Regions from separate parts of the Actimicrobium antarcticum genome, predicted to be linked through region 3. Evidence: predicted binding sites of a transcription regulator. Region 3 holds the regulator's gene; each other region holds the start of a gene.

Region 1 (7,478 bases), on a different contig from region 3:
CCTCGAAACCGTCCACTACCTGCGCAGCGGCGGCCTGCCTTTCAACCGCTACCTGGTGCGAATCGACGTTCCCGAAGCTATTTGGGGTAAGCACCAAGTGCTAGAGCCACTACCCGGCGGATGGGACGCCATACCGGCCGGACTGACTGCCAGGGCAGCCGGAGACGCCTGGATCAACTCGGGCATGTCGGCGCTCTTCCTGGTACCGTCCGTCATCGTCCCCGACGAATACAATGTGTTGATCAACCCGCAGCACGTCGATGCTGCAGCAATCGTTGCGACGACTGTTAAGCGCTGGATTTACGATCCCCGATTCTTTCCCTGAGAGCCGGTTCGCCGCCGAAACGTGGTCGTCGGCGCAACGCAATCCAAGCGTTCTGGGTGACTGCTACCGCATGAAATCGACAAACTGCATCGCCTGATTGCGTTCAGGACGATCGTGTTTTGTGTCGGTCGAAAAATTGAGAACAGCAGACGGGTGCAGCCTCCTGCAACCTGTCACTGCGGCATCAACCTGCTATGCGTTCCGATGCGGTTGGTCCAGCAAGGCCAGGCGTGCGGCACCTTGACGCGCAATCATCCAGCCAGGATATTCGGCCGGCAACGCACTGACTTTCTCCAGCATGTCCAATTGCGCCGTCGACAGGACAACCCGCGTTGCGGCGATATTGTCGCTCAGCTGGTCCGGTCGATTGGCACCGATGATGACGCTGGTCACGACCGGCTGGTGGAGCAGCCAGGCCAGGGCAATCTGTGCCACGGAAACACCCTTCTCATCCGCTATCACGCGCATCACATCGATCACCGCATAGGCACGATCACGGTCGACTGGCGGGAAATCAAAACTGGCACGCCGACCGTCGCCGGCACTTTCGTTCGACCGGTCATATTTGCCTGACAACAGGCCACCGGCAAGCGGACTCCATACCATCAGCCCGACACCTTCAGAGAGCATCATCGGCACGAGCTCGCGTTCCAGATCCCGGCTGGCCACCGTGTAATGCGCCTGCAGCGAGACGAAGCGCGCAAGGTGATCGCGCTCGGCGATACCGAGCGCTTTGGTGATCTGCCAGGCGGCCCAGTTCGATACCCCGACATAGCGGACATGGCCGTGCTGGACCAGATTGTCGAGCGCATGCAATTGCTCGTCCATCGGCGTGACCGCATCGAAGCCGTGAATCTGGTACAGGTCGATATGCTCGACCTGGAGCCGACGCAGACTGGCTTTGCAGGCATCGATCAAATGCACACGCGAGGTGCCACCCTGATTCGGTCCTGTCCCCATCGGGCCAAATGCCTTCGTCGCGAGAACAATGTCGTTGCGCGCGATGCCGAGATTGCGCAGTGCCTGGCCAGTAATCTGTTCCGATAGCCCGCCGGCGTAGACGTCGGCGGTATCGATGAAATTGATGCCGCCATCGATGGCGGTGCGCACCATCTTGTCCGCATCGACTTGCTGCAACTGGCCGATTTTGCTCCACATGTCACCGCCGGTGCCGCCAAATGTCATGGTGCCGAGACAGAGTTCCGAGACGAACAAACCGGTGCGACCGAGTGTTTTCATGCGCATGTTGAGACTCCTTGGTGATGGGATGTGATGTCGAATAGATGGCTTTTTGCCTTTACCCCTCCTCTCGCCTTGACGTGCCGGAGCGCTAACCGGGTTATTGATGCGCCTGCATTGAGCGCTACCCACCGGTCTTTGCGAAGGGTTCTCCTGGCGCGATCAGCATCAAGGCCGAGTGCGGCACCAGGGGTGCACTGCTTGCCAGCCTTCAATAACTGTTCAGTGGAAACAAAACACCCAACGTTGTTGCAACTCCATATACACTGTATATAAACACAGTATCTTGATGGAAACTAGCGATGACCACCCTTCTCACCCTGCCCGACCTCTCGCTAATAACGGACGCAACCCGCGGCCTTATTCCCGTGAGCGCCTGCGCGCCCGTTTGCCTGCGCCCGTTGTTTGGCCAGCGCGTCTCCGCCGGCTTCCCCTCCCCGGCCGAGGAGTATCTCGAAAAAGGTCTCGACCTCAACACCTACCTGGTGCGCAACAAGACCGCAACCTTCTACTTCCGCGTCCAGGGCGACAGCATGGTCGGCGCGCGCATTTTTGACGGTGACATGGTCGTGGTAGACCGCTCGATCTCTCCGAAACATCGCAACATCGTGCTGGCGGTGGTCAATGCCGATTACACGATCAAGCGCCTGCACAAACGTGCTGGCGTCATCGAGTTGCGCGCAGAAAATCCGCGCTATGCGCCGATCCAGTTTGGCGAAGGCGAGACGCTGGAAATCTGGGGCGTCGTGGTCGGCGTGGTGTGCCGTTTCGATGCCTGACCCGGAACTATCGGCGACCACCAGGCTCTTCGCGCTGGTCGATGTCAACAATTGCTACGTCAGCTGCGAGCGGGTCTTTAATCCCTCTCTGGAGGGAAAGCCCGTTGTCATTCTCTCTAACAATGACGGATGCGCCGTCGCCCGTTCGGCAGAGGTCAAGACGCTGGGCGTCAAGATGGGCGAACCCTGGTTCAAGCTCAAGGACCTGGCGAAGCAGCACGGCATCATCGCCCTGAGCAGCAATTACGCCCTCTACGGCGACATGAGCAACCGGATCATGACCGTCCTGCGCGATTTCAGCCCCGATGTGGAGGTCTACAGCATCGATGAATCCTTCCTCGGACTCAACGGCCTGGGGAGCCTGTGGGACTCGCCGACGGCCATGGGGCAATCGATCCGGCAGCGCATCAGGCAATGGGTCGGCGTGCCGGTGTGCGTCGGTATCGGTAACAGCAAAACGCTCGCGAAACTGGCCAACCATATTGCGAAGAAAAGACCGGACTTCGATAGCGTCTGCGACCTGTCCTCGATGACCAGGCAGGATCGCGACGCCCTTTTTTCGACGATCGATGTCGGCGAGGTCTGGGGCATTGGACGGCGACTTTCCGAGCACTTGAGAGCGTCCGGCATCGACACGGTGGCACAGCTGCGTGATGCGTCGCCGGCATGGCTGCGCTCACGGTTCGGCGTTGTCATCGAGCGTACCGTCAACGAACTCAACGGACTCTCGTGCCTTGCCCTCGAAGATGTCGCGCCGGCGAAAAAACAGATCATTGCATCCAGATCGTTTGGGCAGCCCGTACTCACCATCGACGAGCTCGGGGAATCGGTCTCGAACTACATGACGCGTGCGGCCGAAAAACTGCGACGCCAGAATGGCGTCTGCGAAGCGATCCAGGTATTCGTGCAGACGAACCCCTTCAAGGCATCGGATCGGCAGTACAGCAACGGTGTCGTGGTGCCGCTCCCCAATGCCTCGTGCGACACACGGTTACTCATCCGAGCAGCGTTGTTCGGGCTGGCGCAGATCTACCGGCCAGGGTATTACTACAAAAAAGCCGGCGTGATCCTGCAGGGTATCTCTGGCGCCTCAGGGCAGCAGCAATCGCTGTTCACCACCTACGGCGACGGTGCCGCCTCGGAGGCCATGATGCGCACGCTCGACACCCTGAATCAGCGCTTTGGCAAGGGCGCGGTCAGCATCGCATCGGCCGGCACCCGCAACGACTGGGCCATGAAGCGCGAAAGGAAGACGCCCGATTACACGACCAGTTGGGACGAATTGCCAGTCGCAAGGGCAAACTGACGCGGCAAACCTGTAGTGTCGTTGGTAAATTCGGAGACCACACAGGTATCCACAGCGATCTGCACGGCACGCAAGACAGCGCCAACCAAGTAGCGATGATCACCCGGACCGGCTCTACTTTGCATGAAACGTCAATGAGGATTCATGCAGTGGAACTGCTACCCACCACCATCGTCGCAGGGCCGTCGCTTCTGACAAGGGCATCCGCCCTGGATCAGGTGGTCGGAAAGCTGCGCGCCGGCAAGGTATACCGCCGGGAGGATTTGGCGTACGTTTCCAATGCCGTTGACCGGCACCTCCGCGAAATGGTGTCTGGCGGCGCACTGAAGCGACTGGCACAGGGGCTCTACTACGCGCCAAAAAAATCCGTGTACGGCACGCTACCCCCTGACGATCAGGAGTTGCTTGCCACCTTCCTGCGCGACAAGGATTTTTTGGTGTTTTCCCTGTCCAGCTACAACACGCTGGGCTTGGGAACATCACAGCTTTATAACAAAACCCTGGTGTACAACCACAAGCGGCATGGCATCTTTTCGTTCGGAAACCGCCAGTTTGATTGCCGCGTGAAGCCGCGTTTTCCAAAGACGCTCACGCCAGAATTCTTGCTGGTTGATATGGTCAACAATCTGGACGAATTGGCTGAAGACAGGAACCTGGTACTTCAGATGGTGGTGCGCAAGTTGCCCGGTTTCGATCAGGCCAAATTGAAGCGTGCCGTTTCAAATTACGGCTCTGCTGCCACCCGGAAAAGTTTCGCAAGGTGGCAGGATGGCTGAATTCCTGCATGCGCGCAGCGACTTTAACGAGTTGCTGGCTATCGTGGCCGAACAACGCGGGATTGATCCGGTGCTGGGCGAAAAGGATTACTGGATCATGCCAAAGCATGAGGCGGTATCCCTGGACGACTAATGCTACTTCGACTAATGCTACTTCAATACTGAAGTCCCTTCGTCCTACGTCCGAAACACTTCCAGGGAATCCCGCCGGTATGAGTTTAGTGGCAACCCTTGGGGGCGCGCAACCACTCTGATGGAATCTGTACTACGACCACTCGACCATAGAAAAGGGGGCCCATCAGGGCTACCGGAAAGCGCGGAAGACACCATTGCTGGGACCGCCGAACCTACTCCGCCGTTTAGTCGGCTTAAAATTAGCCTAGCCGACGGTCTTCCGGGAGTCAATAAAACCCACCTTGCACAAGATAACCGTGTCAGCTTTAAAGCGACCACGCTGTTGCAGAACGCAGACCCGCCGACTTTCCTGCAAGAGTCCGGACCTGACCCTTCCCCTCAAACATAAGTTTGAAATACAGTCTGGCAAAGTGTATTTGTTCCATGTTCTTTCTCGTCTTCTGACAAAACGCCCGTGATGTTTTGCGCTATCCACCATCTTGCCAGCGGAATGATGGACAGGGTGATCGACGCTTTCTGGCGGCAGCCATGCTCAATCCGGTAGCCGCGTTGTCTGGCGGCCAATCCAGTGCACCAGCAGGAAAACATCAGCAAGATCGCCAACCGCGCGGGATCGCGGGTGTGACTCTCGGACAAGCCCACTCCCCGGCGGATCGATGCGGAGTGCCTGTCCGTCTTGAACGTCAAACTTACGGCGTACTCCCCGTCATCATAAGTTCCGCAGCTGCTGGCTTGGGGGCCGGTACGACCTATGGTGCGCGTGCGATTGGCTGCTGGTGACTGACGACTGTCCTTGTTACGAAGATGCCGGAGCAAATGGCCGATGTGATAAGCAACCGCTTCTGATTGCAGTTTGGGGTCTGAGGTGCAGTGGAACGTTTATGGAAAGCTTCATACAACCGTTCCACTGCACCTCAAACCCCAACATGGCGCGGACATCGCCAAGGTGCAGGAATGGCTGGGACATACCAGCATCGCGACAACCCGGATTTACGATCGACGGACAACTCGGCCAGAGGACAGTCCGACCTTCAAGGTCAGTTTTTGACATGTAATAGTTGATAGCGACATATGTGCGTTGGTGTAACTTGGCGGTGTTGTGCGGTGGCGCATTACTTTGACGACCAGGTAGTAGTTCTTCATCGTCCGGGCTGCTGGGTCTCTGGTTGAATTTGCCCTGTCAATCGGTACTAATCCTACTGCTGCAAAAAAGTCAGCAAGGCCGCAGTGTATCGCTCTGGCTGCTGCAGGTTAGACAGATGCGCCGCTTCCAGTTCGACATATTTGGCTCCCGCAATCGACGACACGAGATAGGCGCTGTCAGCTGGCGGCGTAGGCAAATCGCCGCTGCCGCCAATCACCAGTGTAGGCGCCGTGATGTGCTTGAGCGCCTCGCGCAAATCCGCATCGCGAACCGCACAGCAACTGGCCGCATAACCGGCTGCTGGCGTCGCGCTCAACATCGCTTCCAATTGCGCCACCTGCTGGGCATGCTGTTGTGCAAACTCCGGAGTCAGCCAGCGCGAGACCACCGCCGGTGCAATCGATGCGACTCCGTCGGCCAATACTTTCTGGGCGCGCGTGGTCCAGTTTTCCGGCGGGCCGATCAGGCTCGCGGTGTTGGACAGCACTAGCCGTTTGATGCGCTGCGGGTGCGTGCTGGCCAGCCACATGCCGGTAATCCCGCCCATCGACAAACCGCAAAAATGTGTCTGCTGAATGCCGAGATAATCAAGTAAGTCGATCACATCGGCACCTAGCTGTGCGATGGTGTAAGGACCTGGCGTGACCTGCGACTGGCCGTGACCGCGGGTGTCGTAACGCAACAGCCGGAAATATTCGGCCAGCTTGGTCGCTTGCGGCGCCCACATATCGAGTGTGGTGCCGAGCGAATTGGAGAGCACCAGCACCGGCTTGGCGGCGTCACCTTCAAGCTGGTAATGGATGCGGACATCGGGAAGGTCGGCGTAGGGCATGTTGATTTTTAACCTCGGTTAATTTTTACAGAAAATTCTGACCTGCCACATACGCCTTGCGCCAGCGCGTGATGCGCACTTGCGCAAACAGATCAACCCGTGAGAATGGATCGGTGGCAATGAATTCTTCGGCTGCTGCGCGCGTGTCGACATCGACGATATAAATGCCGCCACCGGCATCGCTGCCGTCATCATTGAGCTTGGCGCCGCAGGCCAGCAATTGGGTTGCGTGGGTGGCAAGGTATTGCAAGTGTTCGTCGCGGGTTTGCTTGCGCAGTTGCTGTTGATCCGGTTTGTCCCAGGTTTCTATCATGTATGGCATGGCATGCTCCCTGATCAGTTTGCAGCCAGCGCCGACGGATGCTGCGCCAGCGGCGTCACTTCGATCTGCATGAACGGATAAAGCGGCAGCGTCGAGAGCAGCTGATGCAGTTCATCGTTACTGTCAACATCGAATACGCTGACATTCGCGTACTGGCCGACCACGCGCCACAGATGGCGCCACTTGCCGCTTTGCTGCAACGTCAACGCCAGCGCTTTTTCGTTCGACTTCAGCAGGTCGGCGCGCTCTGTTGGCATCGAATCGGGGATAGTTACCTGCATGCGAACGTGAAATAACATGATGTTCCTTTCATTAACAAGACCAGAAAAATTCATTATCAGGAATGACGAACAAAAAAACCAAACTTGAAAGTACCGTCCTTCCCGCCTGCGTGGGAACGACGGATTTATGTATTACCTGCTGGTCCTCATCAGTCAGCGGCCCAACTCCAATAGCGTCGTTACTGCTGGCCGGCGTGTTTTTTGCGGTCGCGCGCCAGCGCCATCAAGCCGCGGTCACGCCAGTTGACGCGCTCCTGCCATTGATCGATCGGCAGCGCGGCGCGGCGCTGCTGCACAACCTCAGCCACCAGTTGCGGTGTCCATGGATCGTGCTGGCCG
Region 2 (7,478 bases), 200 kb from region 3:
CCGACAAAAATGCACCCAGATCGAAGACCCAGACAAAGTCGTCCGACATGCCGGGTTGACTACCCACCACCGGAAGAATACCCAGGCAGCCAGCGCCAGCGCCGATCGACATCGGTGACACACCCGCGGCGGGCAATGCCTCACGCACGTGTTCAGCAGGTATCGCGAGTAACGCATTGTCCAGATAGAAGGTGGCGAATTCCAGACCATCCAGCATCCCCGGCACCGACGTGAAGCGCGCTACTGGTTCAGTGTTCCCGACGCTGCCCTGGGCGACAGGCCCAACCGCGGCAATCACGACAGCAATGACATCGGCACTCGCATCCCCGGAATACGCATCGGAGACCTTGAATTCGCGATAACCATGCGACGCCGTGCATCCCACCAGTGCATAGCTGCCATCGTGTGTCACGATCCGCGACGTGCTGCAACCGCTGCCCGGCGCCAGAAAACTGCTATCGACATCCAGCGTGCCGCCCACCGGGCGAGACGGATCGGTACTGGCAATAATCACGCCGCGCCGATCCACGAAAAACGCCCGGGTATCGGCCTGGGTTTCAGTCTTGCCACCCAGGCCGCCGCACAACATCGCCGAGAATTCCGGTCCTGCATCGAACACGATGCCAATGCCACCAATAACCTCGGTATCGCGATCCGGATGCCGAATCGCCGCGTGATACACATACGTCGGCATGTCGCCATACAAGGTCGACGGCTCGAATGGCGATACGTAATAATCCTGACCGGTGCGCAACGCCGTCACCTGGCCCAGCGATACCGCATCGATGGTCGTACCGATACCCTCCCCGGTGCTGGCAATGATCATCCCATTTCGGTCATACACGAACAGGCACGTGTAGACCGAGTACAACCCGTTGATGGTCGCCAGGATGCGCGTCATGTTGTCGATATCCCCGGCACTGCGCTGCGTGACTGCCAGCAAGCGGCGCAGTTCAGGCGTCAGCGCCCACCAGCGGCAATCGTTGGCACGCTCATACAGATTGCGGTCCAGCAGATCGACCAACAGGTGCGTGACGAACTCTGTATCACGCAGACCCGATGCCAGTACCGTATCGAACAGATCACGGATCGATTCCGCAAACAGCGCATTGCTGCGCGCTCCTGTCTCACTGATCTGCTCGAGGATGGTCTTGAGACGGCCCAGACCTGCATCCTGTCCGGTGGTCATGACCTGACCGTTCCATACCACCCGCCGGATGGTTTCGGACGCACTATCGGCGGCACGCATGATGCCGAACAGCGGCGGGCAGAATGCATGGGCATGCGACAGCACGCCATTTGCCAGCGCCGGCGCAAGCTGGTCAAGCAACGTTGCCTGCTTGCCACCGAAAGCGATATCGACAGGAATCATGACCTGGCCCTGCCAGCCGGCTGGCCCCGGGTAACCCTGGTAGCCTTGCGAGCTGATCGTGCACACCAGATACTCGCGGCCGCCGAACATCATCAACCCCGGCACGTCACTGGCATTGACCGGCACCAGCGTTCCCAGTGGCATCCAGTACGTATCGGCACTGGCGATGACACGATTATCACCATCGAGCAACAGCATGTTCGAGCGATCGCCGGGGTCGCCATGCGTCGAAAAAATCCGTCCCATCTCTTCCTCGAAGGCAAAGCTCAGGCACAGCACACCAATCACCGCCCCGGTATCGGGATGACACAGCCGACGCGAATAGATGAGCGCATTGCGCTTGTCCGGACACAGGTCGCTGGCGCGAAAGGTTTCGACATAGGTATCGCAAACAAGTGTCCGGGCAATCAGTGCGTCACGACTACTATCGAGTGCGGATTGCGGGTCCAGTTGCACCAGCACACGACCACTGGTGTCGAGCAGGATGATCTCGTCATAGACCGTGTATTTGTCGCGGTAAGCGCACAATCGGCGCCGCACTGCATCGGTATCACTGGTGATGCCGGCCACGAACAGGCAGAGCTCGCGATCGGTGGCCAGGAAGCCGACATCGGCGGTGCGCTCGAACAGGTTGCGTACCACGATCTCGATGATATAACCCGCAGTCGTGGCCAGTGCGGCGTGGGCATTGCGCAGCTTTTCACGGGCCAGATTGATGACCAGTTCTTCTTCCAGCTGGCGAAAGCGGGCACGGGTCGCGGCCATCGTCGGCAAAATCGTGCCCGCCTCGCGCGGACAATTCATCCGCGCCGAGGATTCGATCATGTGCCACATCAGATTTACTTCATGCAAGGCCTGTTCGCATTTGGCGACATCACGCATGTAGGGAAGAAACGGCTCTATGGGAAAAGAATCACGCGTAGGCATGGGGGGCTCGCACAAGTTGACATCGGGCTGCTCGGAACGGGTAACAAGTCGGTGTTCAATGTGCGACGGGGCGCAAGGCATGACCAACTATTGGAACAAATAACTACTTTTGGTATTCGTCATTTATGACTATAGGGCAACTAAATACTCTTGCGCAAGCAATGAAGCTTCCAAAAAGAAATGACTTGCGCTGGTGCGGTCGACGCCCTGAAGCGGTGCATCAAAGTATCGTGCATGGTGCACGCCGGAAAGCTCCAGCCACTCGGTAAAACCATGCCGCCACTGAAAAAAGTAGGGAGAGATTGAGAAAAATCATCGCAACTTAACTGTGTTTATATACAGTATTATTCATGTCATGCCACTTCTCCTCCCTCTTTATGCCGAGCTGCACTGCCTGTCGAACTACACCTTCCTGCGCGGTGCCTCGCATCCCGAAGAACTAGTCGAGCGAGCCTGCGACCTTGGCTATGCCGGACTCGCCATGACCGATGAATGTTCGTTGGCAGGTGTCGTGCGGGCCCATATCGCCGCAAAAAAATGCGCCCTGCCCCTGATCATCGGTACCGAAGTCACGCTCGACTGCGGCATCAGGTTGCTACTGCTGGCAACCAGTCGCGACGGCTATGGCAATCTGTCCCAACTGATTACCGACGGACGGCGGCGTTCCGGCAAGGGCTTTTATCAGCTGGACATGCCTGATTTCATGACTGGGGAGCTCAATGGTTTGCCGGACTGCCTGGCGATCTGGCTGCCGCAACACACCCATTCCGACGCACTGATGCAGCAACAGGCGGGTTGGCTGGGACGTGTTTTCCCTGCCCGCAGCTGGATCGGCGTAGAGCTGTTGCACCACATTGAGGATGATGTGTGGTTGCAACGCCTGACCCGCTTGTCGCACTCCAGCGACTTGCCGCTGGTGGCCAGCGGTGATGTCCACATGCATGTGCGTTCGCGCAAGCCTTTGCAGGACACGGTGACCGCCATCCGGCTGGGCAAGTCGATCGCCGAATGCGGCCTCGACCTGCAACCGAACGCCGAACAGCACTTGCGCTCGCGCGTGCGCCTGGGCCAGCTGTATCCACGCGCATTGCTGGAACAAACACTCGTGATCGCGCAACGCTGCACGTTTTCACTGGATGAATTGCGCTATGAATATCCCCTTGAAATCGTCCCTGACGGTGAAACCGAAGACGGCTACCTGCGGCGGTTGACCTATGAAGGCGCGATGCGGCGCTTCCCCGGCGGCATGCCGGCCAAGGTACAGGAACAGATCGAACATGAACTCGCACTGATCCGGGACCTGGTCTATGCGCCGTATTTCCTGACGGTGTACGACATCGTGCGTTTTGCGCGCAGTCAGGACATCCTGTGCCAGGGCCGCGGCTCTGCGGCCAATTCGGCGGTCTGTTATTGCCTCGGCATTACCGAAGTCGATCCCGACCGGATGTCGGTGCTGTTCGAGCGCTTCATTTCGAAAGAGCGCAACGAGCCGCCGGATATCGATGTCGATTTCGAACATCAGCGGCGCGAAGAAGTGATCCAGTACATCTACCAGAAATACGGCCGCCATCGCGCTGCACTGACTGGTGTGCACATTACTTACCGGCCACGCTCGGCACTCAAAGATGTAGGCAAGGCGCTTGGCATCGACTTTGAACAGATCAATCGACTATCGCGCTCGCATCAATGGTGGGATGGGCGCGAAGTCATGGGTGAGCGATTGCGCGAATGCGGCTTCGACCCGGATGCGCCGGTGGTGCAAAAACTGATGGTCCTGACGCAAACGCTGATCGGCTTTCCGCGCCATCTGTCCCAGCATCCCGGCGGGTTCGTCATTGCACGCGACAATCTGGCCCGACTGGTCCCGATCGAAAATGCATCGATGCCGGACCGCAGCGTCATCGAATGGGACAAGAATGATCTCGATGCACTGGGTATCCTGAAGATCGATGTGCTGGCTCTGGGCATGCTGTCGGCAATCCGGCGCGCGCTGGATATGGTCGGCTTGCGGCGCGGCGAAGTCTTCACGATGCAGGATGTACCTGCCGAAGACCCGGAGACCTACGCTATGATTTGTGCCGCCGATACCGTGGGCGTATTCCAGATCGAGTCACGTGCGCAAATGTCGATGTTGCCGCGCCTGCGTCCCGACAAGTTCTACCACCTGGTGATCGAAGTCGCGATCGTGCGGCCGGGCCCCATTCAGGGCGGCATGGTGCATCCGTACCTGCGTCGCCGGCAAGGGCTGGAACAACCGGTCTACGCCAACGCCGACATGAAAACCGCGCTGGAACGTACGCTGGGAGTACCGATTTTTCAGGAGCAGGTGATGCAGGTGGTGATGCTGGCAGCGGGTTTCACACCGGGCCAGGCGGATGACCTGCGTCGATCGATGGCCGCATGGAAACGCAAAGGCGGCATACAGAAATTCCGTGAGCCGGTGATCAGCGGCATGCTGGCGCGTGGCTATGCACTGGAATTCGCCGAAAGCATTTTCAGCCAGATCGAAGGCTTCGGCGAATACGGTTTTCCCGAATCACACGCCGCCAGTTTTGCGCTCCTGGTGTATGTCTCTGCATGGATCAAGCGGCATGAACCGGCGGCGTTCCTGGCGGCGCTGCTCAATTCACAACCGATGGGATTTTACGGACCATCGCAACTGGTCCAGGACGCCCGGCGCCACGGAGTGCGCGTACTACCGGTCGACGTGATGGTCAGCGACGTTGACTGCACATTGGAAGAACATGGCGATGAACGCAATGCCACCCAGCCCGATGTCCGGCTCGGTCTGTGCCTGGTACGCGGACTCGCGCGCGACAGCGCACGGCGGATGGTCGAAGTACGGGCCATGATGCCGTTTGTCAGCGTCGACGACATGGCGCGCCGCGCCGAACTCGACCAGCAGGACCTGAAAGCACTCGCCGATGCAAATGCGCTGTCAGCACTGTCCGGCCATCGCCGGCAAGCCAAATGGGAAGTAGCCGCGCTCTTGCCCGTGACTGCGCTGCTGCGCAATGCGCCCATCACCGAAGCGGCATTGATGCTGCCGGCAGCCACCGAGGGTCACGAGATCGTGGCGGATTATCACAGCCTTGGCCTGACCTTGAACCGCCATCCGCTGGCGCTACTGCGGCCAAAGTTCAAGCAGATGAAGCTGTCGACCGCACTGGAACTGAAAGGCTTTTCCAACGGCAAGCTGGTACGCACCACCGGGTTGGTGACCATGCGCCAACGACCGGGCACGGCCAAAGGCACGATGTTCATCACGCTGGAGGATGAGACCGGGGTGATTAACGTGATCGTCTGGAAGGACGTGCAGGAACGCCATCGCCGGGAAATTTTACAGGCCAGTCTGTTGACGGTATACGGTGTCTGGCAACGCGTCGGCGAGGTGCGGCACCTGATTGCGAAACAGGTGCTGGACCATTCGGCATTGCTGGGAAGCCTGACCGTGGAAAGCCGGAATTTTTATTAGAACTCAATGGTGCGCCAGCCCGGACAGTTTCCGGAAATCGCTTTTCATGTGCCTGCCGATTCAGAGTCGGGCAGCACGTCGCTTGGCCACCACTTTCGCTTTTGCCGGCAAGGCAATCCGCTCGACCGGATGACTCTCTGCGGCAATAAACGCCTCCAGCGCAGTCGACAAATCCCGGAACATCTGTGTCCCTAATGCCTGCTCGATATGCTGGTACTGCGCTTCAATCAGCGGCGCCAGTTCGGCCATCAGGCGATCGCCTTTTTTTGCCAGCCGGACCATGATCCGGCGCTGATCCTCCGACACCCGGCTGCGCAAGATCAGTTGCATCTCTTCCATCCGTGCCAGCACACCGGTCATGCTCGGGCTGGTGATCTGACACAGTTGGCACATTTCGCGTGGTTCGAGTTGCTCGTTCTCATCCAGTACCCGCAGGATCCGCCACTGCTGCTCGGTCAGGCCGAAGTGGTTGAGGATAGGTCTGAAATGCGACATCAGGCACTCGCGGGCGCGCAGGAAGACCTGGGGTAAGTTGCGGTGGGCAATGCGTTTTTTCATGGGGTCGTCCGATTTCATTGTAAGTACACCGACTTGCAGCCATCACACGATTGATGACAGGAACACTATTGCGCACTGACTCACGACCACCAGGCGCTTGACTCGCTTACATATTAGCAATTAATATCACTCACATGTTAGCAAACTATCCTGCCTTCAACCTCCATCCCGGGAACCATCCATGATCATCAGGGATCGCCCTTCCGGATTCAGGCTGTTCCTCCTGCTACGCGGCTCGGTGCTACCGCGCATTCTGCCAACGCTGATTATCAATATCGTGATTGCCACGCTGGTGACGTGGTCGCACGGCGACCTCTACACCCTGAAGATCACGCTGACCACGATTCCGTTCACGCTGATCGGACTGCCGATTGCGATTTTCCTCGGGTTCCGGAATAACGCCGCCTATGACCGCTTCTGGGAAGGTCGCAAGCTATGGGGCGAACTGGTTCTGCGCAGCCGTAATTTCTCACGCCAGTGCCAGAGTCTGATCGAGTATCCCGAACCGGCGACCGCCCGTCTTGGCCTGACCGATCTGCGGGTACGGATGATCTATCGCGCCATCGTCTTTGCCCATGCGTTGCGCGACCTGCTGCGTCAGCAGCCAATGACGAACGAATTGCAAGCGCTACTGACCGACGCCGAATGGCAGCAACTGGCCAGCTATTCCAACAAACCGGATTTCCTGATGCTGCGCATGGGCGACGATTTACGCCAGTGCATGAAGGAAGGCCGCATCGACCCGTGCCTGGTCGTCGCGATCGATACCACGCTGTCGGCAATGACGGCCGCCGCCGCCTCGTGCGAACGCATCCGCAATACGCCGATCCCGTTTTCGTACACGCTGTTGCTGCACCGTACCGCCTACATTTACTGCTTTCTGCTGCCGTTCGGACTGGTCGATTCGATCGGCTTCATGACGCCGTTCGTGGTGGCGGTCGTGGCCTATACGTTTTTCGGGCTGGATGCACTGGGCGACGAAATCGAAGAACCATTCGGTACCGCATCGAATGACCTGCCGCTCGACGCGATCTGCCGCGCCATTGAAATTGACCTGCGTGCATCACTGCAGGACGACTTCGTGCCGCCACCGGTTGTGCCGGTCAATTTTTGCCTGACATAAATTGCAAAGGAATCACCATGTCG
Region 3 (7,478 bases):
GCCCTCGGCGGCAGCTTTGAACGCAGCTTGTGCAGCGAGCGCAATTTGCTCGCTCTTGCGCAGGCGTGCGCCTTGCAGCATCAGGATAGCGAGGATGAACAGGATTGCTGCGGTGCCGGCGAGACCGGACCAGACATACTGATTGCGCTGGCGGTAGTACGCCGCCAGCGCGGCCTGTTCATCGATGCCGACGACCGCCTGCAGCGGGAAGTCATCCAGTTTCTGAAAGCTGAAAATACGACTCAGGTGGTCACGCGGGTTGTCGCGGAGGACAGTCACCGCAGTGCTGTCCGGGCCAGGTTTGACCCATGCTGAAAAACCGCCATCTTCACCCCTGTAGTCGGTGCTGCCAATACGATTGGCGCGAAATGTTCCATCGGTGCCTAGCAGTCCGACAAAGGTGGTTGCACCGATTTGTCCGGACGACAATTGCGTCAGCGCGGCCTGTTTCAACGCAATCGCCACCACACCGGCAAAGCTGCCGTCGGCGCGGTTGAGCCGCCGGCTCACGATGATCGACCATTGCGTTGAGTTGGGCTCCAGCAGCGGCTTGCTGATGAACAGTTCGCCGTTGTCCTGAGTTACATGGCGTCGGAAGTAGTCGCGATCGGCAATGTTGTCCAGGCTGCGTGAGCGTACGCCGGCGATGCCATTTCCGTTGCTGTCGGAGATAGTCACACCCAGCGATAGCTCGGGTGGCAGCACACCTTTTCGGCGCAGCAATTCATCGAGGTAAAACGCCTGCTGCTGCTGTTCGAAGGCAAATTTAACGAATTGCGTAGCCTGGTCGACTTGTCGAAGCAGGCGGGCGCTGCGGTCCGCATAGTCACGACTGAGTGTTTCGGCTTTGGTGGTTGCGGCATCGAGAACTGCCACTCGGGTATCGACCAGTTGAAAATAAATGACCGTCCACAGCAGCGTCGCCATCAGCACGCCCAGGCTAGGCAGCAAAATCAGGAAATGCGCGCGGGCCAGCAGGCGGGAAAAGCGACCTGGATGGGCGATCATGGGTTGGTCTCCGGGGTGCGGGCAGAAAGCCTCTGACGTAATTGCCGGTTCGACAATGCAGAGATATTGGTCGACGAAATCAAGGGAGTGTAAGGTGTGAATACGTAAAAATCGGATGGTATCCGATCGTGCCGCTCACCGCAGCAGGCAAATGTAAGCAGTTGCCCGCAACAGGAATGCCGACGATCCATGTGAAAAGAGCGGGATCTCCCGCTCATGGTTCCTGCCGGCGCTGCAACCGCAGTCGGTTGCAGCGCCTGTGATGTCACTGAATCAACGGCCGCGGCCACCGGAGCGGCGTGGGGCCGATGACTTGACGCCACCAAAGCTCTTCGACGGACCGCCGCCTTGTGGCTTGGCGGTTGGCGAAACACGGGTCTTGACGACCGCCGTACGTCCTTGCGGCTGACCACGGCCGCCACCGCCACCGCCACTGCGCAGCTGGATCGGCTGGGCGCGGGCATGCGGGTCGGGTTCGAAGCCCGGCACGATTTCTTTTGGCAATTCACGCTTGATCAGCTTTTCGATGTCACGCAGCATTTCGTGCTCGTCGACGCAAACCAGCGAGACCGCTTCACCGGTCGCGCCGGCGCGACCGGTACGGCCGATGCGATGGACATAATCTTCCGGGATGTTGGGCAGGTCGTAGTTGACCACGTGTGGCAATTGATCGATGTCGATACCGCGGGCGGCGATGTCGGTGGCGACCAGCACTTGCAGCTTGCCATCCTTGAACTCGGCCAGTGCCTTGGTGCGGGCAGACTGGCTCTTGTTGCCGTGGATCGCCATGCCGCTGATGCCGTCTTTTTCAAGTTGCTCGACAAGCTTGTTGGCACCATGCTTGGTGCGTGTGAAGACCAGTACTTGCGGCCAGTTGTTGGTCTTGATCAGGTGCGCAAGCAATGGATGCTTTTTGTCACGATCGACCGGATAAATTTTCTGGGCGATGATTTCGACGGTCGAATTGCGGCGAGCCACTTCGATCATCGCAGGTGCGTTGAGCAGGCCATCGGCGAGAGTCTTGATCTCTTCCGAGAAGGTGGCCGAGAACAGCAGGTTCTGGCGTTTCTTGGGCAGTACGGCCAGGATTTTCTTGATGTCCTTGATGAAGCCCATGTCCAGCATGCGGTCGGCTTCGTCGAGGATCAGGATCTCGACCTGCGACAGATTCACGGTGCCTTGCTGCATGTGATCGAGCAGACGGCCAGGGGTCGCTACCAGGATATCGACGCCGTGCTTCAACAGCTTGATTTGCGGATTGATACCGACGCCACCGAAGATCACGGCCGAGGTCAGTTTCAGATATTTGCCGTAGGTACGGACACTTTCTTCAACCTGCGCAGCGAGTTCGCGTGTCGGGGTCAGGATCAGTGCGCGGATCGGGCGGGTTGCGGTATTGGTGGTTGGTGCAGCGGCGCCGGTGGACAGGCGATGCAGGATCGGCAGCGTGAAGCCGGCGGTTTTTCCTGTACCGGTCTGTGCACCCGCCAGCAAATCGCCACCCAGCAGGACGGCAGGAATCGCCTGTGCCTGAATCGGGGTAGGGACGGTGTAGCCGTGTTCGGTGACGGCGCGCACGATATCGGCAGACAAGCCGAGTTGAGCAAATGACATAGGGACTTTATAGAAATATTGGCCTGTCGCCATGATGGGCGCCAGTCGCAGGCAAACGGATTAGGATGCTGAGGTCAGTAGACAGCGGCAAGGTGACTGGACGATTTGCCGCGTAGGCGAAGTATAGCAGCGCTTGCTTGCAGGGAAGGGATAAACCGGCGTGGCGCGCCCCGGATTGCACATCCGGATGGCGAGCGTGGGAAGGGCACGACCACGTGCCCCTGAAGACTTACTTCTTTGCGAACGGTGACAGCGCGGCGACCATCTGGGCAAAGATTTTTGGGGTGCCCGCAATGACTTCGTCCTTGTACAGATAGTCCGATTCGCCGGCAAACGTGCCGACGATGCCGCCCGCTTCGGTCACCATCAGCGATCCTGCAGCCATGTCCCACGGCTTCAGGCCTTTTTCAAAAAAGCCATCCAGACGACCAGCAGCGACATACGCCAGATCCAGTGCGGCAGCGCCCGGACGACGCAGGCCGGCGCATTTTTGCGTCATGATCCGGAACATGTCGATATATTCTTCCAGGCCTTGCATGTTACGGAACGGGAAGCCGGTGCCGATCAGCGAGTCTTGCATGCGATCACGTTTGGTGACGCGCAAACGCTTGTCGTTGAGGAACGCGCCAGCACCTTTCGATGCGGTAAACAAGTCGTTGCGGGTCGGGTCGTAAATGACGGCCTGGGTGATGATGCCGCGCTGCTGCAATGCGATCGACACGCAGTACTGCGGAAAGCCGTGGATGAAGTTCGTGGTGCCATCGAGCGGATCGATGATCCAGACATTCTCGTTGTCGTCGTGCAGGTTCTCCGATGCGCCGGATTCTTCGGCGAGGATGGCATGGGTCGGATAGGCGTTGGTCAGAATCTCTATGATCGCCTGCTCGGCAGCCTGGTCGACATCGGTCACGAAGTCATTCGGTGACTTCTCGACATACTTGACCTTGTCGATGTCGAATGAAGCACGGTTGATGATCGCGGCGGCGCGACGCGCAGCCTTGATCGCTGTGTTGAGCATGGGATTCATAGCGGTTCCGTTAAAATGGCGGCGCCGTCGCAATCGGACGGGCCACCTAAATTGAAATTAATGAGCGATGCGACATCGTTTAATCCTCCAACGTGCCGCGCAATGGCGCCATTTTAAATGAACCCAGACCAATTCGACACGTCTCTTTTTACCCGCCTGCGATTCGTGCTGGTGGAAACCAGCCGACCAGGCAATATTGGCGCCGCGGCGCGTGCCATGAAAACCATGGGATTTTCCGATCTGGTGCTGGTCAATCCACGGTTTCCGGATGCTGCCAGCCAGGAGGAAGCGGTTGCCTTTGCCAGTGGCGCGCAGGATGTATTGTCCGGTGCCCGGATCGTTGGCTCGATCGAGGAAGCGCTGATGGATTGCAATTTTGCGGCAGCGGTCAGCGCCAGATTGCGGGAGTTCTCGCCGCCCGTAACGGCACCGCGCGAACTGGCTGCCGAACTGGCCGGCAACGTGAGCTTGAAAGCTGCTCTTGTGTTTGGTAACGAACGCTTCGGCCTGCCCAATGAGATCGTCGAAAAGTGCAATGTGCTGATTAACATCCCCGCCAATCCGGCGTATTCATCACTGAATCTGGGACAGGCCGTGCAGGTGCTGGCTTACGAATGCCGGGTGGCCGCTTTGGGCGATGGCCACATCGATAGCCCGGTCGGCTTTCACGGTGATGCGGCAAGTTTGATCCAGGTCGACGGGATGTACCAGCATCTGGAAGAAGCGCTGGTGGCAATTGATTTCCTGAATCCGGACAGCCCGAAAAAACTGATGCCGCGGTTGAAGCGGATGTTTTCACGGACTGGTCTGGAAGTCGAGGAGGTCAATATCCTGCGCGGCATCGCCAAAAAGATTTTGTCCTCGCTGCCGGTTAAAAAATGATGTGGTCGTGATCGACTGTCAAATCAGTTCCACGATCGCAGCAATCCCACCGCCAGTCCTTCCAGCGAAAATTCATCGCGCTCCGGGTCCACCCGAATAGGTTGGAAGTCGGGGTTTTCGGGAAGCAGTTCGATCATCGTATCGGTTTTGCGATACCGCTTGACGGTGACATCGTCACCCAGTCGCGCAACCACGATCTGGCCATTGCGCGCGCTGTCGGATTTTTTGACGGCAATCAGGTCGCCATCAAAAATGCCAGCGTCGCGCATCGACATCCCACGCACCTTCAGTAAGTAGTCGGGCTTTGCCGAGAACAGGGCCGGGTCTACCTGGTAGGTGGCTTCGACGTGCTCCTGCGCGAGGATAGGGGAGCCGGCAGCGACCCGACCGATCAGCGGCAGGCTGAGCTGGAGCAGGGCAGGGTGCGGCAAGACCAACTGGCGTGGCGCGCGTTCGGTATCGTTCTTCAGCAGCCGAATGCCGCGTGACGTGCCGGGTGAAATTTCGATGGCACCTTTGCGGGCCAGAGCCTGCAAATGCTCTTCGGCCGCATTGGCGGAACGAAAGCCCAGTTCTTTGGCGATTTCGGCCCTTGTCGGCGGAAAGCCCGTGTTGTCGATTGCATCCTTGATGAGACCAAGGATTTGTTCCTGGCGCGCGGTGAGCTTGATCATGGAGGTGGCTTTGCTGTTTAGGTGAACAGCCTGTAGTTTTATACAGTGCGACCTCGAACGCAAGGAGATTTATCAATGAAAACCAGGTCTTTTCGGCGATAAGTGTCTGTAGACGTTGAGTTTTGTCAGGTTTGCGGTTACTCTTGCCGACTTTCCTCTTCCCACACTCGTCTTGACGCCGAGGTGGGCGATTTTTTCAATCCGTCCAACAGGAGATTGCATGCGTCATTATGAAATAGTATTTATCGTCCATCCGGATCAAAGCGAGCAAGTGCCCGCGATGATCGAACGCTACAAGGCCATCGTTGCGGCCCATAGCGGTGTTGTCCACCGTGTGGAAGATTGGGGTCGTCGTCAGATGGCTTACCTGATCCAGAAGCTCGCCAAGGCACACTATGTTTGCATGAACATCGAATGCGACAACGAGACCCTCGTCGAAATCGAAACCGGTTTCAAATTCAATGATGCAGTCCTGCGTCACCTGACCGTCAAGTTGAAGAAAGCGGAAACCACGCCTTCGCCAATGATGAAGGCAGTGCAAAAGGAAGATGCGGCCAAGAGCCATCGTTCCGAGGCACCTGCAGCGTAATTGTTACCAGGAAGAGTGAATCAGCTTCAGTTTGTTGGCAGCATTGCCGAGCGTGAAATCATGCGCTACACACCGGCAGGCATCCCGATCGTGTCCGCGAAATTGCAGCACACGTCGCAACAAACCGAAGCACGCGTCGAACGGCTGGTCGAGTTTGAAATTTCTGCCATAGCAGCAGGTGAAATTTCAGGTCGATTCAATCAGGCCCAATTGGGTCAGGCGTTTCAGTTCACCGGTTTCCTGGCACGCAAGAACCGCAATAGCAGAAGTCTCGTGTTTCACATCATTGATTTCGAACCCACCCTAGATACAGGAGCCTCAAATGGCATTCGGTAAAAAATTCGACAAGAACAAGCTCAAGCTCAAAGAAAAACGCAAGCAACAGAATCCATTGTTCAAGCGCAAGAAGTTCTGCCGCTTCACCGCAGCACACGTTGAACAAGTCGACTACAAAGACGTCGATACGCTGAAGGATTTCGTTCAGGAAAACGGCAAGATCATGCCAGCCCGCCTGACCGGTACCCGCGCTCACTATCAACGCCAGGTCGACACGGCAATCAAGCGCGCTCGTTTCCTCGCGCTGCTGCCGTACACCGATCTGCACCACGCGTAATTGACGTCAACTTCAATTACTCAATTCGGAGAAAAACATGCAAATCATTTTGTTAGAAAAAGTCATTAACCTTGGCAATCTTGGCGAAGTCGTCAAGGTCAAGGACGGTTACGCACGTAACTTCCTGATCCCGCAACGCATGGCACGTCGTGCTACGACCAGCGCTGTTGCCGAGTTCGAAGTCAAGCGCGCAGAACTGGAAAAGATCGCTGAAGAGAAGCTGGTTGCTTGCCAGGCGCAAGGCGAGAAGCTGGCCGGCATGACCGTTCAGATCACGCAGAAATCAGGCGTCGACGGCCGCCTGTTCGGTTCAGTCACCAATGCCGATATCGCTGACGCATTGAGCAAGCAAGGCTTCGCGGTTGAGAAAGCGCAAGTCCGCTTGCCACAAGGTCCGTTGAAGACGACTGGTGATCATCCCGTATCGGTTGCCCTGCATACCGACGTGGTTGTTGAAGTCACTGTTGCCGTACTGGGTCAGCACGCTTAAGTCTTAGCCTGCCTGTTCTGAAAAAGCCGGATTCGTCCGGCTTTTTTACGTCCGGCGCGACCTTGTCCTGTGTGCGGGCGATGCATGAAAAACGCATTGTTGCGATACTAAAATTGCTGTGATGCAGCCCAAATCAGTCGGGTTCAGCAGGTATAATTCGCGCCATGAACAAACGCGACCGACCCGATTCACGCTCTGACTCCCGCTTCGATTCCCGCTCCGACTCGCGCCCGGACGATCAGGTAGATGCGCTGCGCGTGCCCCCGCATTCGATCGAAGCCGAGCAATCCGTCCTTGGCGGTTTGCTGCTCGATAACGCCGCCTGGGATCGTATTGCCGATTTCGTCCACCAGGATGACTTCTATCGCTACGACCATCGCCTGATTTTCCAGCACATCGTCAAATTGATTAACGGCTCCAAACCAGCCGACGTGATCACGGTGTTCGAGTCCCTGACCAGCACCGGCAAAGGCGAGGAGGTCGGTGGTCTGTCCTACCTGAATGCACTGGCCCAGAACACGCCGTCGGCCGCAAATATCCGGCGCTATGCCGAAATCGTGCGTGACCGTGGCGTGCTGCGC

Evidence for each region. The regulator LexA, encoded in region 3, represses DNA repair genes until DNA is damaged. The targets are predictions, from matches to a motif close to ACTGTATNNNNATACAGT.
Region 1: a site for LexA is predicted at 1,830-1,847, ahead of ABD720_RS06000 (LexA family protein). Genes of this name have one in related genera too.
Region 2: a site for LexA is predicted at 2,625-2,642, ahead of ABD720_RS00045 (error-prone DNA polymerase). Genes of this name have one in related genera too.

The regions. Positions count from the first base shown of each region.
Region 1 is NZ_BAAAZE010000006.1:11,557-19,034, reverse strand. It holds gene ABD720_RS06010 (RES family NAD+ phosphorylase) at 1-325, shown strand, start outside; gene ABD720_RS06005 (aldo/keto reductase) at 518-1,570, opposite strand; gene ABD720_RS06000 (LexA family protein) at 1,867-2,343, shown strand; gene ABD720_RS05995 (Y-family DNA polymerase) at 2,336-3,649, shown strand; gene ABD720_RS05990 (hypothetical protein) at 3,616-4,425, shown strand; gene ABD720_RS05985 (hypothetical protein) at 4,418-4,558, shown strand; gene ABD720_RS05980 (hypothetical protein) at 4,939-5,196, opposite strand; gene pcaD (3-oxoadipate enol-lactonase) at 5,757-6,536, opposite strand; gene ABD720_RS05970 (YciI family protein) at 6,562-6,858, opposite strand; gene catC (muconolactone Delta-isomerase) at 6,873-7,157, opposite strand; gene ABD720_RS05960 (3-hydroxyacyl-CoA dehydrogenase) at 7,319-7,478, opposite strand, start outside.
Region 2 is NZ_BAAAZE010000001.1:6,383-13,860, reverse strand. It holds gene ABD720_RS00050 (chemotaxis protein CheW) at 1-2,299, opposite strand, end outside; gene ABD720_RS00045 (error-prone DNA polymerase) at 2,655-5,774, shown strand; gene hpaR (homoprotocatechuate degradation operon regulator HpaR) at 5,835-6,332, opposite strand; gene ABD720_RS00035 (bestrophin family protein) at 6,514-7,455, shown strand; gene scpC (succinyl-CoA:acetate CoA-transferase ScpC) at 7,473-7,478, shown strand, end outside.
Region 3 is NZ_BAAAZE010000001.1:209,473-216,950, reverse strand. It holds gene ABD720_RS00965 (PAS domain S-box protein) at 1-1,008, opposite strand, end outside; gene ABD720_RS00960 (DEAD/DEAH box helicase) at 1,282-2,622, opposite strand; gene ABD720_RS00955 (inositol monophosphatase family protein) at 2,852-3,649, opposite strand; gene ABD720_RS00950 (RNA methyltransferase) at 3,767-4,531, shown strand; gene lexA (transcriptional repressor LexA) at 4,555-5,205, opposite strand; gene rpsF (30S ribosomal protein S6) at 5,426-5,794, shown strand; gene priB (primosomal replication protein N) at 5,810-6,130, shown strand; gene rpsR (30S ribosomal protein S18) at 6,117-6,407, shown strand; gene rplI (50S ribosomal protein L9) at 6,445-6,897, shown strand; gene ABD720_RS00920 (replicative DNA helicase) at 7,062-7,478, shown strand, end outside.